Regions from separate parts of the Priestia flexa genome, predicted to be linked through region 2. Evidence: predicted binding sites of a transcription regulator. Region 2 holds the regulator's gene; each other region holds the start of a gene.
The links. The regulator LexA, encoded in region 2, represses DNA repair genes until DNA is damaged. The targets are predictions, from matches to a motif close to CGAACATATGTTCG.

Region 1: the regulator LexA is predicted to act here: its motif matches at 1,241-1,254, upstream of LZP85_RS07195 (YolD-like family protein).
Region 3: the regulator LexA is predicted to act here: its motif matches at 1,500-1,513, upstream of LZP85_RS07850 (DNA polymerase IV).
Region 4: the regulator LexA is predicted to act here: its motif matches at 1,150-1,163, upstream of LZP85_RS09730 (DUF6434 domain-containing protein).

The regions. Positions count from the first base shown of each region.
Region 1 covers NZ_CP090431.1:1,418,267-1,421,427, forward strand. Annotated here, with positions in the region: gene LZP85_RS07185 (ABC transporter permease) at 1-149, shown strand, start outside; gene LZP85_RS07190 (YitT family protein) at 186-1,025, opposite strand; gene LZP85_RS07195 (YolD-like family protein) at 1,285-1,617, shown strand; gene LZP85_RS07200 (hypothetical protein) at 1,770-1,910, shown strand; gene LZP85_RS07205 (DeoR/GlpR family DNA-binding transcription regulator) at 2,252-3,004, shown strand; gene pfkB (1-phosphofructokinase) at 3,001-3,161, shown strand, end outside.
Region 2 covers NZ_CP090431.1:2,508,123-2,511,283, reverse strand. Annotated here, with positions in the region: gene LZP85_RS12960 (GH25 family lysozyme) at 1-75, shown strand, start outside; gene LZP85_RS12955 (magnesium transporter CorA family protein) at 97-1,542, opposite strand; gene lexA (transcriptional repressor LexA) at 1,649-2,269, opposite strand; gene yneA (cell division suppressor protein YneA) at 2,415-2,750, shown strand; gene LZP85_RS12940 (YneB family resolvase-like protein) at 2,826-3,161, shown strand, end outside.
Region 3 covers NZ_CP090431.1:1,547,332-1,550,492, reverse strand. Annotated here, with positions in the region: gene LZP85_RS07855 (organic hydroperoxide resistance protein) at 1-160, opposite strand, end outside; gene LZP85_RS07850 (DNA polymerase IV) at 279-1,460, opposite strand; gene LZP85_RS07845 (DedA family protein) at 1,665-2,240, shown strand; gene LZP85_RS07840 (RNA polymerase sigma factor) at 2,277-2,759, opposite strand; gene LZP85_RS07835 (DUF6449 domain-containing protein) at 2,773-3,161, opposite strand, start outside.
Region 4 covers NZ_CP090431.1:1,889,405-1,892,565, reverse strand. Annotated here, with positions in the region: gene LZP85_RS09740 (hypothetical protein) at 1-223, shown strand, start outside; gene LZP85_RS09735 (hypothetical protein) at 294-518, shown strand; gene LZP85_RS09730 (DUF6434 domain-containing protein) at 548-1,117, opposite strand; gene LZP85_RS09725 (nucleoside triphosphate pyrophosphohydrolase) at 1,282-1,608, shown strand; gene LZP85_RS09720 (HNH endonuclease signature motif containing protein) at 1,747-2,544, shown strand; gene LZP85_RS09715 (ring-cleaving dioxygenase) at 2,572-3,161, shown strand, end outside.

The sequences.
Region 1 (3,161 bases), 1.1 Mb from region 2:
TACAGCCTTTTCTTGGTATGATGCCCCAAGATGCTGGTATTTTTCAATTTTTATTCTTTACACCAGGAACATTACTCATTACTGTTTTAGGGAGCTTTGCTTTCTTTTTCGTCAGTGGCTTAACTTATTTTAAACATAAAGCTATCTAAATGGTGAAAAAACCCTTCTATTATATAATAGAAGGGTTAGCCTGCTTTCGGTAAAGTAAAACCGAGACCAAATACATCTCGCACATCATGCACTACAACAAACGCTTGATCGTCCACTTTATGAATAATTCGCTTTAGCTCTAAAAGCTCTTGCTTGTTAATTACAATATAGAGTACTTGTTTGGCTTCTTTTGTATAGCTGCCGTGCGCTGTAAAAACCGTTACGCCACGCTCCATCTTATTATTAACTTGTTCAGCCACTTCGTTTGAACGAGTTGAAATAATCGTTACGGCTTTGCGAGGGTTTAATCCTTCAATAATATAATCAAGTACCTTTGTACCAATGTAGAGTGCGATAACGGTGTACATCGTTTTTTCGCCTCCAATTACAAAATAGGCACTTCCTACAACGACTAAATCAATCGCAAGCATGGTTCTGCTAATATTCCAATCAAAGTATTCATTAGTCATTCGAGCAATAACCGCAGATCCACCTGAGGTACCCCCGCCTCTAAACACGAGGCCAAGACCGATTCCAACGAATAGGCCAGCGAAGATGGCGCCTAAAAGAGTATCGTCTAGCGGTGCTCCTGCTTCTTCAGTTAGATGTAAAAAAACCGAAGTAGCCACAATAGAAAGGACCGTATAGACAATGACGCGTCTATGTAAAAACTTATATCCAACCAAAACGAGCAGGCCGTTAATAATAAAGTTTGTTATACTTGGAGACCACTGGAACAGGTAGTATGTAATCATAGTAACCCCAGTTACGCCACCTTCTGCAAGCTCGTTTGGAATAGCAAAATAGTTGATACCAAGCGCAAAAATTAAGCTACCAAGTAAAATTAGTATAATTTCTTTTATTCGTTTTACCATCATATACATCTTCTTTCTAGTGTGTTAATTTTCATTCTGGCGAAACTATCTCCATGAAAATGTATTATATCAAGGAGACTACTGGAATGAAAGACTAGTTTTTAAAAACGAGAGGTAAATTTTTTGACACGCTGAACTTCATATGGAAAAATGAAAAAGTTATGCAATGAATAAAGCATTTTATGATAAATAAAAATAATTTCTGCTTTACAAAAAGAACGTATGTTCGTTAATATGGATAATGAAAGGGGAGAGGGAGTTGTATCAAGAAGAACTAAAAGAATATGCCAAGCTTTTGATGCCCGAACATGTGGAGCAGATGAAAGAAATTTATCGTTCTCATCTAAAATTAGAGACACCACCAGTACGAATGCAAGGTAGAGAAAAGATTAGTCAAATCCTTCATACAGCGTGCGAACAACATCGACTAGTTAATCTACATGTTTATGAAGGAGGTAGCGTTCGAAAGTATGATCGAGTCACGATTGATTGTATTGATCAGCAATCAAACCGCCTTTTAGCAACGGGTCCTTATTATACATATTCTATTCGGGAAAGCTTTGTTGTTAACGCAATGCTGTGCATGGATTAAGCTGCTTCAATTTTGAAGTAGCTTTTATTGTATTCATTGGCTTTGTATCTTTTTTGTGGAGTCTGCATATACTGATAAAAAAGCTCGCGGCAGCACGAGGTAGTATTGAGTGTAAAGTGTGCCGTAGCGATATAAAAAAGAAGGGGAAAGCTATGCAAAATGAAAAAAGTCAAGTGAGAGAAATTGAGTTAACGCAGTTCATCAAAAGAAGGCTCGTTCGCTTTGCATCTAGTTTAGCTATTTCATCGGCGCTAGCATCCATTTTATACATGCTGTTGTTTCTATTTAAATAACGAACTTCCCAATGGTTGTCCAAAAAAATGGACAACTTTTTGGTGTGGGCAAATTTAATTGAACAAGCTTTATTTGTTATAAAACAATCATAAACGTTCAATGATGACAGGTTGAACAATTAATATGACCGCATTATAACATTTGGTTATAACGTTTGATTTTAGTGTAAATGTGTTGAAACCTACATATTAGAGCGCTTCCGTTAACCGTAAGTTTTTATTAAAAAAAACAAAAAAAGTGAATGAAACTGATTTTTTATGATTGATTTTGAAAGATTTGCGTGTTAAAGTAAAATCATGAAAGATAAATGAAAACGCTTTTTTGGAAAAGGAGTCACGTTATGCTAACACCTGAAAGGCATCAGCTAATGTTAAAGCTTTTAAAAGAAAAAGAGCTTGTTAAAGTGCAAGAGTTTATTGAAGTGACGGGTGCCTCTGAGTCCACAATACGTCGTGACTTAAGTCAGTTGGAAGAAGAACAGCTACTTAAACGTGTTCACGGTGGTGCTTCACTAATTCAGAAAAAGCGAATTGAACTAAGCGTTATAGAAAAAGCTGATAAAAATGTAGAAGACAAACAAAGAATTGCTGAATACGCAGCTTCTCTTATCCATGAAGGCGATTGCATCTTTTTAGATGCAGGAACGACAACGTATGAAATGATTCCATTTTTAAAACAAAAAGATGTAGTTGTTGTGACAAATGGGCTTATGCATTTAAATTTAATGCTTAAAGAAGGTATTACCCTTTATTTAACAGGTGGTGCTCTTAAGCATAAGACAGGTGCTTTAATTGGAAATGGTGCGCTCTTAAGTTTAGAGCAGTATCGCTTTGATAAATGCTTCATGGGAGCAAACGGAATTCATCATCAATACGGATACACCACACCTGATCCTGAGGAAGCCCTTATTAAACAAACAGCGATGAAGCTATCTCATGAGTCTTATATCCTGGCAGACTCAACAAAATTTTTTGAAACCAGCTTTGCAAAAATAGCAGACCTACATGCAGCAACTGTTATTACAAATGAGCTACCGCAAGAGGTGCTTATACAATATGCAAACAAAACAGACATAAAGGTTGTGAAATTATGATCTATACATGTACGTTAAACCCTTCAGTTGATTACATTGTACATGTAACAGACTTTAAAGAAGGCGAATTAAACAGAACAACAAGCGAAGTAAAGTTTCCGGGTGGAAAAGGAATTAACGTATCTCGCGTGTTGAAACGATTGGGCGTCGAAAACAA
Region 2 (3,161 bases):
TTGCCAAAAGAAGTGGATGGAATTTACGGACCGAACGTTCGATTAAAATTAGAAGAAGTGATGAAAGGAAAATAACGAGCATAGAACCTATGCTCGTTATTTTTGAAGACGGTCTTTAATTAGTTTATATAAAGCATTTATTCCTAGGCTAATGCTAATTGTAATTCCTGACAAAGCAACGATAAAGGCGATGTACTCAAACAATGAATAATCTTTTATTGCGCTCCAGTTTAGGTTTTTATTCCAGCTTTCAATAACTAAATTCATTCCGTAAATACCGGATAGCACAGTATAGATGGTCAAAATCAACAGTAGGTAATTATGACGTTTCCCTGCAATTTTTTCTTGATTTTGATATAAAGTCCCAAGTGTTTCCTTCACTTCTTGGTAGAGTGAATCAATGTGAAAGGTCTTTTTGAAAAGTCTAGAAAATTCTTGTCCTTCCGTTCGAGAACTGATTTCTAAAAACAAGTACTTACCTGAAAAGAGTGTGATAGAGCGGATGAGTCGCTCAATAGCGTTTTGGTCTTTTTCAAATGTAAGCTGCGAATATTGATAAGATAGTTTCAACAGTACAATTTTATAAAAGAAATGTAAAAATAGATTATAGTAGTGCTGACCAAATAGGTGATTCATTAACATTTGATTCGTCTCTTCATCGGCTGAATGTGAAATACAAGAAAAAACGTGGTCTGTTACAACATAGTATGTTTCGGGCGTCCATCGCTTGTAGACGTGTTGATCATTGTATTCATCAATATATTCTTGGTTTCTAGCTGAAATAAATGGTTTACCGCCAGTATCATAGCTGTTCAGTTGTCCAGTTCGAAATAAGGTGCCACTGCTAATAGGCTGTTCATTGTTGACGGTTACGTAACTTAGTACGTACATCCGTTCATCAATAAAATAAGGCAGGCTTCCAAAATGTTTGCTGTGCTGTGTTTCTTGCTCAATGTAAGGCTTTAGAAACGGTGTTAAGTTTGAAAAAATATAATCTTGTACTTTATCATAGGTTTTATTTTCGTATGTAATGGTCGCTCCGTGCTCTTCAGCTAATTTAGGCTCTAATACGCGAAACTGATTCATAAACTCAATGACGTCATCGTACGAATAATGGTTTCCCTTTACTTCGATACGAATCGTCATTACACCGATTTCAAATGGGCATAAAAAAATATCAATAGACAAAACTTCACTTAGAATTGTTGACGCTTTTGTTTCAAATGTAATTTCTTGATTCACCTTTTTTGAAAATCGAATGAGCCCTGTTTCTTTTGGTGATTGAGGAAAGAGAATACATTCGATATAAGGAAGAAAGTATTGATCAAGGCTAGCGTGGGAAACAAAATAGTCTTTGCTATAAAATTTCTTTTCTAAATCTGTATTCTCTAGAGAAAAAAAGTCAAATTCATGCTCATAAAGAGCTGAAACTAAATCTTTTTTCTCTTTTCGGTTAAAAGAAAAAGGAAACAAGAACATGTTCATTGCACGATTCGGTGTAATATCTTGAAAAGGAGAGTTCATTGCTTGCCACTTATCCACTGAGAAATTCCCTCCCTTATGCTTTTCATTATTGCTCTTTAAGTAATATACCTATATTTGACCAAAAAAAAACATAAAAAACCAGCTGGGTTCCAGCTGGTTTTTCTTAATGAATGGAGCGATATACTCCAATGACTTTTCCTAAAATAGTTACATGACGTAAGATAATAGGTGCCATTGTGGAGTTTTCTGGCTGTAAGCGAACGAAATTATCTTCTTTAAAGAAACGTTTGACAGTTGCTTCGTTGTCTTCCGTCATTGCTACAACAATATCGCCGTTATTAGCTGTTTGCTGTTGGCGAACAATGACCATATCTCCATCTAGTATACCGGCTTCAATCATACTTTCTCCCATAATTTCTAACATAAATACTTGCTCATCTGGAGAGGCGTACTTGTCAGGTAACGGAAAGTATTCTTCTACATTTTCAATTGCAGTAATTGGAAAGCCTGCCGTAACTTTACCGATAACAGGAACATTTATAACTGCACTTTGTGGAATGCTTACATCGGCCTCTGCTTGAAGAACTTCAATTGCTCTTGGTTTTGTGGGGTCTCTACGAATTAGACCTTTACTTTCTAAACGAGCTAAGTGCCCGTGAACTGTTGAACTAGATGCTAAACCAACTGCTTCACCAATTTCGCGAACAGATGGGGGATATCCTTTTAATTTCACTTCATGCTTAATGAAATCTAGTATTTCTTGTTGACGTTTTGATAGCTTCATACATTTCACCTCATTTTTAGCTATTCTTTGCTATAAATTATATCATGGCTATATATAATATACAAACATAAGTTCGAAAAAAACCCATTGACAGAAACGGATGTTCGCAATAAAATGAGAACATATATTCTTAGGGGGATTTGAAATGAGACCATTAATAGAATCTATTAAACATTATACTACCTTTTTTGTGGTTATCGCCGCACTTACATATGTCTTGACGTTGCTATTAGGAGCAGATAGAGTGGAGTTAGAAAAATACACAACTGTTACTATTGCAAAGGGTGACACTATTTGGGAATTATCTCAAGAATATAGTAAGCATCATAATTTATCACCAAATGAATTTGTAGAATGGGTCCAAAATATGAATGAGCTAACTGTTCCATCTACACAGTCGCTTTCTCCGGGAGATCAGTTATATATTCCGGTATTGAAATCTGATTTAGCAAGTGATCATCAGATTGCTTTTGATAAGTGAACTAGAGCTACGAGTCCTCTACTGAACGATGGTAGGGGTTTTAGTGTTTGGAAATGAAGAAAGGGAGCTAGAAAGATGAAAGCAGTTATCTATTGTCGAGTAAGTACGGATAAAGAAGCCCAAGAGACATCGTTAAAGAGGCAGGAAGAAGAGTTAATGCAACTTGCTAAGATGCATAATTTTACAGTTTGTGAAGTTATTTCTGAAAAAGCGAGCGGCTATGAAGTTGACCGAGAAGGAATATTAGAAGTCTTAGAATTATTAAAAGCAGAAGACGTTTCTACCCTGCTTATTCAGGATGAAACACGACTGGGGCGTGGAAATGCAAGGATTGCTTTACTACACGCGTTAAATAAAGAGAAAGTAGCAATTTACACGATTAGTCATCAGGGACAGCTACAGCTATCAGAA
Region 3 (3,161 bases), 960 kb from region 2:
CATATCCTGCTGCAAAAAGCTGCTCCGGATTCGTTCCTTCTTTTGTATTGTTTGGTGAAGGCATTACTAAATCTAGATTAATTAAGCCATCATCTGATTTGACATGCCCTTCACGCCCACCTACTGCTGTTGCTTTTGAAGTAAATAAAACTGACATCAAAATCACCTCATATACGTAATTGTAAAGTCCTTGCTCATGCAAAAAAGCTCTTGCACGCTCTATGGATATATTACCCTTTTAGAGTGGATTGAAACATGTCGTTCTATACTCTCTTCTATTATTTTTTTAACCCCTTTCGTATAATTTCATCACCATATTTACTTTGAAGCTGCTGAACTGCTTTATAGAGCGGTTCATCTTTTACGTGCCGTTCATATGTAAATAAACTAAGCTGCTCTTGATTTCGATCGTTCATTCGTTCTACTTGTAGAGCTGCTACCCCTAACAAGCGAACTGGTTCACCGTTCCAATGCTTTTGAAGCAACTTGTTTACCCAATGAAGCAACACTTTTGACTGATTGGTCCACTGATCAATGGTTTGGGTTCTTGTAATTGTTTTGAAATTACTATAGCGAATGGTTAACTGAATCGTTTTGCTGACTACTTTTTTGGCATGCATTCGCTTACTAACAGACTCAGCGAGATCATTTAAAATCGGTACCATCTCCCGATCATCCGTCATATTTTTCGCTAATGTTTTTGAATGTCCAATCGACTTAAATTCCGACCTGCGATTTGGATTTACAGGTCGATCGTCAATCCCATTAGCTCTTTGCTTCATTTCTACTCCTCTTACTCCAACTGTGGCCTTTAGCTTATGATCATCTGCGTGCGCTAGCTCTTCAATCGTATGGATATGAACGGCATTCAACTTCTCAGCGGTTTTATTACCTATACCATGCATATAAACCACTGGGTGTGGCCAAAGTTTCTGATGAACATCGCGCTTTCTTAAAATTGTAATTCCAAGCGGTTTTTTCATGTTGCTTGCCGTTTTAGCTAAAAACTTATTTGGTGCAATGCCGATTGAGACCGGTATTTGTAACTCATTCAAAAGATCGTTCTGTATTCGCTGTGCAATCTCGAGTGGCGTACCTTGATGAAAGCAATCCGTTATATCTAGATATCCTTCGTCAATAGAAGCAGGCTCAAGAATAGAAGAGATCGTTGATAAATAAGAAAACATTTGCGCTGATACTTTGCGATAAAGAGTAAAATCTGGTTTTAACACAATTAGCTGAGGAAAAATTTTTTTAGCTTCCCATAATGGCATCGGTGCATATATTCCTTTATTGCGAGCCGCATAGTTGCACGTTACCACAATCCCTCTACGCTCTTTTGGGTTACCCGCAATGGCCATAGGTTTTCCTTTCAGCGCCGGATTACGCGCTTCTTCCACCGATGCATAAAAAGCATTAACATCAATATGCAATATGACTCTTCCCTTTTTTGGATACATGCCTTTCAACACACTCACCTTCTTTCTATCCGAACCAACAGAATATATGTTCTTATTTTAAACCAAAAAACAATTAATGTGAATAATTCTATAGCGGTTTGTAATATGATGGACAAAGAGTAAAAAACGGGCGGATTGTTTGATGAACATCCCTTTGAAGCATTCGTATACTATAATAACTTTGACAAAAATGGGGGAAACGCCGTGGTGGATCAGATTATCACAGTAATTCAACAGTTTGGATATGGATATTTCTTTTTATTAATCATCATTGGTGCTAATTTCACACCTATTCCAGATCCTCTCTTTATTATGCTTGCAGGTAACCATGCCACTCTTTCTACTTTTCACCCTCTTATTGCTTTTCTCTTGACTTACAGTGCCATGATGCTTAGCTTATATGTTAAATTCTTATTTGCTAGATGGTTTCGCAAGCAAACAATAAAAGCTCTCTCTCAATCACGCTTTCAAAAAAAGCGATATGAAATTGAAAACCTCATTACCTCATACGGTTCCTTCGGCATTATGCTCAGCTTCTTCTTGCCGGGAATGCGACACGTTATGCCATTATTTTTAGGAACAACGAAAATGCCTCACCTTAATTATATAACAACAACATTTTCATTTGGATTGGTTTGGACGTTTGCGTTTTTTTTATGGGGGTTTAAAGTTGATGATGCCGCTTCATTTGAAACCATTTCTCAATTCACTATTTTGTTTATTGCCATCAGTGTTGGAAGCTTAGCCTATAAAAAGCGAAAAATGCGTAGTAAAGAATGAAAAAAGCCAATCCTCTAAGTAGAAGATTGGCTTCTTTCACATAAGCTGATATGCATAATGCTTCATGAATAGCTTTCGTGCTCGATAAAGTGCAGACTTAATAGTCGTGACTTTCATGTTAAATTGTTCAGAAAGCTCTTCATATTTTAAACCATACTCATATTTTAAGATCAATAGGTTTTTATATTGAGGCTTTAATTTATTTAAAGCTTTTACATATTGCTCAAATTGCTCTTTGGATAATACAAAATCCATCGGTGCATTTTTTAGCTCTGTTGGTCCCTGTGTTAGCACATAGCGAGTATGAACGGAATTTTTTCTGATTAAATCACAGCGCTTATTTAAAGCAACTCGAAACAACCAAGCTCTTTCTTTCCCCTGTTCAACTTTATGTTGATTTTCTAAGTATTTCATCGCTACATCTTGCGTGATATCTTCAGCATCTTGCTTGCTGACACCTCGCTTTTGCAAATAAGCTAGCACCTGTCGCAAATATGGTTCAATATTGCTAGCACTCATATTTCTTCTCCCTTTATTTTAGTAATTTTTCTTTAATAAAGTCTGGAACTGTCTCCTCAGTAAATTCCTGGATTTCAGGAGTACTAGGATCTTCTTTATAATAGATACCGACTAAATAAGCTCCGTTGCTTGCCCAAGATACGGTTTCTAAAATTTCTTCTTTTTGATCGTTATTCTTCACTTCAATCGTTTTCTCAGATTCTACTAATGAAGGAAATTCTTCGTCTGCATAAAAGTCTATTTCATGCTGATGTGGATTTTTTAGCACAACTATTTTTTCAATATCTTCTGGTAATACACGCACTTTGTTATATAGGCCTTTCTTCTTTAGCCAATCGCTCACTTCATCATACGATTTTTCCCAGGTTACGTGTTGCTTATTTTTGCCTTGGCCCGTATTGA
Region 4 (3,161 bases), 620 kb from region 2:
TGATACTGCGGATGTAGATATAAACAATCCGGATCTTTACGTAGCATTTAATAGTCCAAAGCAATCGGCATTATTAGTTGAGTCTCGTCTTTGGCTAAACGATAAGGGAGCTGTTATAGCGGAACGTACGGGTGAGACGTGGGATGAAGTTGACTATTCTACAATTCCTGTGGAAGATGCTCTTTATATTCAAAGTTTGTTGAAGAACAATAATGAAGAATAATTTCTTTTATTTTCCATAAAATGAAACTTTTTGGATGGTCGTTCGTAATAGAAATAAAGGGGGGGATTCATTGAAAAATTACATAGCCTTCATTGCTAGCTTTGTAATGTTAATGCTTGTATTGCAAGTAGGTAGTGGTATGCTGTTAACGATGCTGTATGAGCCAGGCTTGACGGAAGAAGTTGGAACGTTAGGAAGCACGGTTACCTTTGGTGAAAGTACTTATATGTTTCCGCTTGTAGTAGCAATGCTAGCAGCAACAATTTCCTTTTTTATTTCAAAACGACTTTCATAATGTAGTAGAAAACTAGGCATGTACGGTGCCTAGTTTTTTCTTTTATATGTTCGAGCTCCGGGCTGTTCTTTTACTGCACGCCACGCTGCAATTGCATCTGCACGGCTTTTCCCTTTGTTGGTTGGGTCTGCAAAGAAATCTCTTGTAAACTGGTTATATTCAAACTGGGCTCCAATTTCTCGCTGATAGGAAGGATCTTTTTTTCGGCTTTCTTCTTCATACCAGGCCGTCACAACATCACGATATGTCTTGCCACCATTCTGTTTAAAGTAGTTTTGGATATAGGTTGAAAAATGAAAGTTTGGAATGATAGTTTTGAAAAATGTCCGTACGCTTTGGCTACAGCGATGGTGTTTTGTAATAACAGTGTCAAGACTCAGTTCTTCTAACTTCTTACCGTTAGGAGCACCCGTCTTTTTATGAACAGGACGTTTTATTTCTCCAGTTTGCAAAAAGAGATGAATTCGCTCTGTTAATTCTGCTTTGGAGCCACTTCTGGGGATGTGGTGGTCGTGGCAAAAACCTTGTAGTTCTTTCTTTAACCAATAATAGCTGAGAAATTCTTTTGTCTTAATGTGTTGATTCAGTTTAGGTCTCATACATAACCATCCTTTCCATCTATTTCAATATTAGAACATTAGTTCGTATTTTGTCAATGGCATAATAGAGAAAATATACCATTCATAACGATTCACTTTACTACACCTTATTTCCACCTTTTAGTATAATTAGTCATATCATTTAGAGGAAAGGAGCCGAGCAAATGCCTGCTTATAATAAGCTAGTCCGTGATTACATTCCGCAGATTATCGAACAAAGCGGAAAGAAGTATACAACAAGCAACCTAACTATTGATGAATACAAAAAGGAACTAAAGAAAAAAGCTGAAGAAGAATGGAGCGAATATAAGGAAGCCAAAACGGAGCACGAGGCAGTAGAAGAGCTTGCGGATTTACTAGAAGTTGTTTATGCGCTTGCTGCATTAAACGGCGCAACTCCTCAGCAGCTGGAACATGTGCGTCAGCAAAAAGCAGATGAGAAAGGTGGCTTTAACGAAAGAGTTTTTTTAGTAGAGGTGGAAGATCAATAACTCTTAGTATATAAACCTTTTTTAAAACGATAATTGTCCAAAGAAAGACGCTCCTTTTTAAGCACAACTAACCTCAAGTTGTGCTTTTTTATGGTACACTAAAACTAAGAAAAGAGATCTACATCAGGGGGCACAATTGTGATTACAGATTTACAGTTTGGTGAGGCTTTTGTACGAGGAAAGCGATATCGCCGCAAGCAAATTCATGACCTTTATAAAGGGCAGGAGCAAAGTGAAATTTCAACGCCAAAGGAATACCCATACATCTTTATTTTTACAAAGATGAGCGGTGAAGAATACGGTACTTCTCATGGATGGAACGACGATCAAACAACCTTCTTTTATACTGGAGAAGGACAGCGTGGTACGATGCAGCTAATCAAAGGAAATAAAGCGGTGATGGAACACGCAGCGAACGGTGAAACCATCTATTTATTTCAGTACGTAGAGTCTGGAATTGTTGAGTTTTTAGATGAGATGACGTATGTAAACCATCAGCTTGAGTTGATGTGGGATGCAGACGGAAGCTTTCGGGAAGCGATTATGTTTGAACTAAAACGCAACCATGTATTAGAAGAGAAAGCGAACGCAATTAGCATTAACTCAACGGTACAAGAAGAGCTGTTAGAAAAATTCTATGAGGAAAAGAACTTAACGAAAAAGGTAGCTTTCCTTCATCGTTATATAAAAGCGCGAGCGAACGGAAAGTGTGAATCATGCGGTGCACCAGCATCGTTTAAAGATAAAAAAGGAATGCCATATCTAGAGCTTCACCACATCAACCACTTAACCGACAGCGGGTTAAATAGAGTGGACCAAATTGCGGCCCTTTGTCCAATTTGTCATAGTCATATTCACCATGGACAGGGTGGCGGAAATTACAATGCAAGGTTGGGTACACTAATTAAAGAAAAAGAACTAGAAGCTGTTCAATAACTGAACGAATAGAAAGGCGTGAAAGTAATGGAACTATTAGGTCTACATCACGTTTCAATTTTAACGGGAAAAGCCGAAAAAAATTATGACTTCTTTACAAACGTACTGGGAATGCGTCTTGTAAAAAAGACGGTTAATCAAGATAACCCGCAGTCATATCATCTGTTTTACGCAGATGCAGAAGGAACACCTGGAACGGAAGTCACTTATTTTGATATTCCTGGCCTTGGTAGAACCTACCCGGGAACAACGGATATTTCAACCGTATCCTTGCGTGTGCCGACGACGGAATCCCTTCACTATTGGAAGCAACGCTTTGAAGAGCTAGGAATCGATCACGATGAGATGACAAACCAAGCAGGTCGCAACGCGCTTGCGTTTCGTGATTACGAAGGTACACGACTGATGCTTGTTGCAGATAACGGAGAAAAAGGTGTACGTGCCGGTGTTCCATGGAAGCGAGAAGATATTGAAGAAAAGCATGCAATTATTGGCTTAGGTCCGGTTACGTTAACAGTTGCAGAAGCGAAGCTAACAGCGGATATCCTAACAAACGTTATGGGATTTCGTCATGTGAAATCTTATAATTCAATGAAAGTTTATGCAACAGGAGAAGG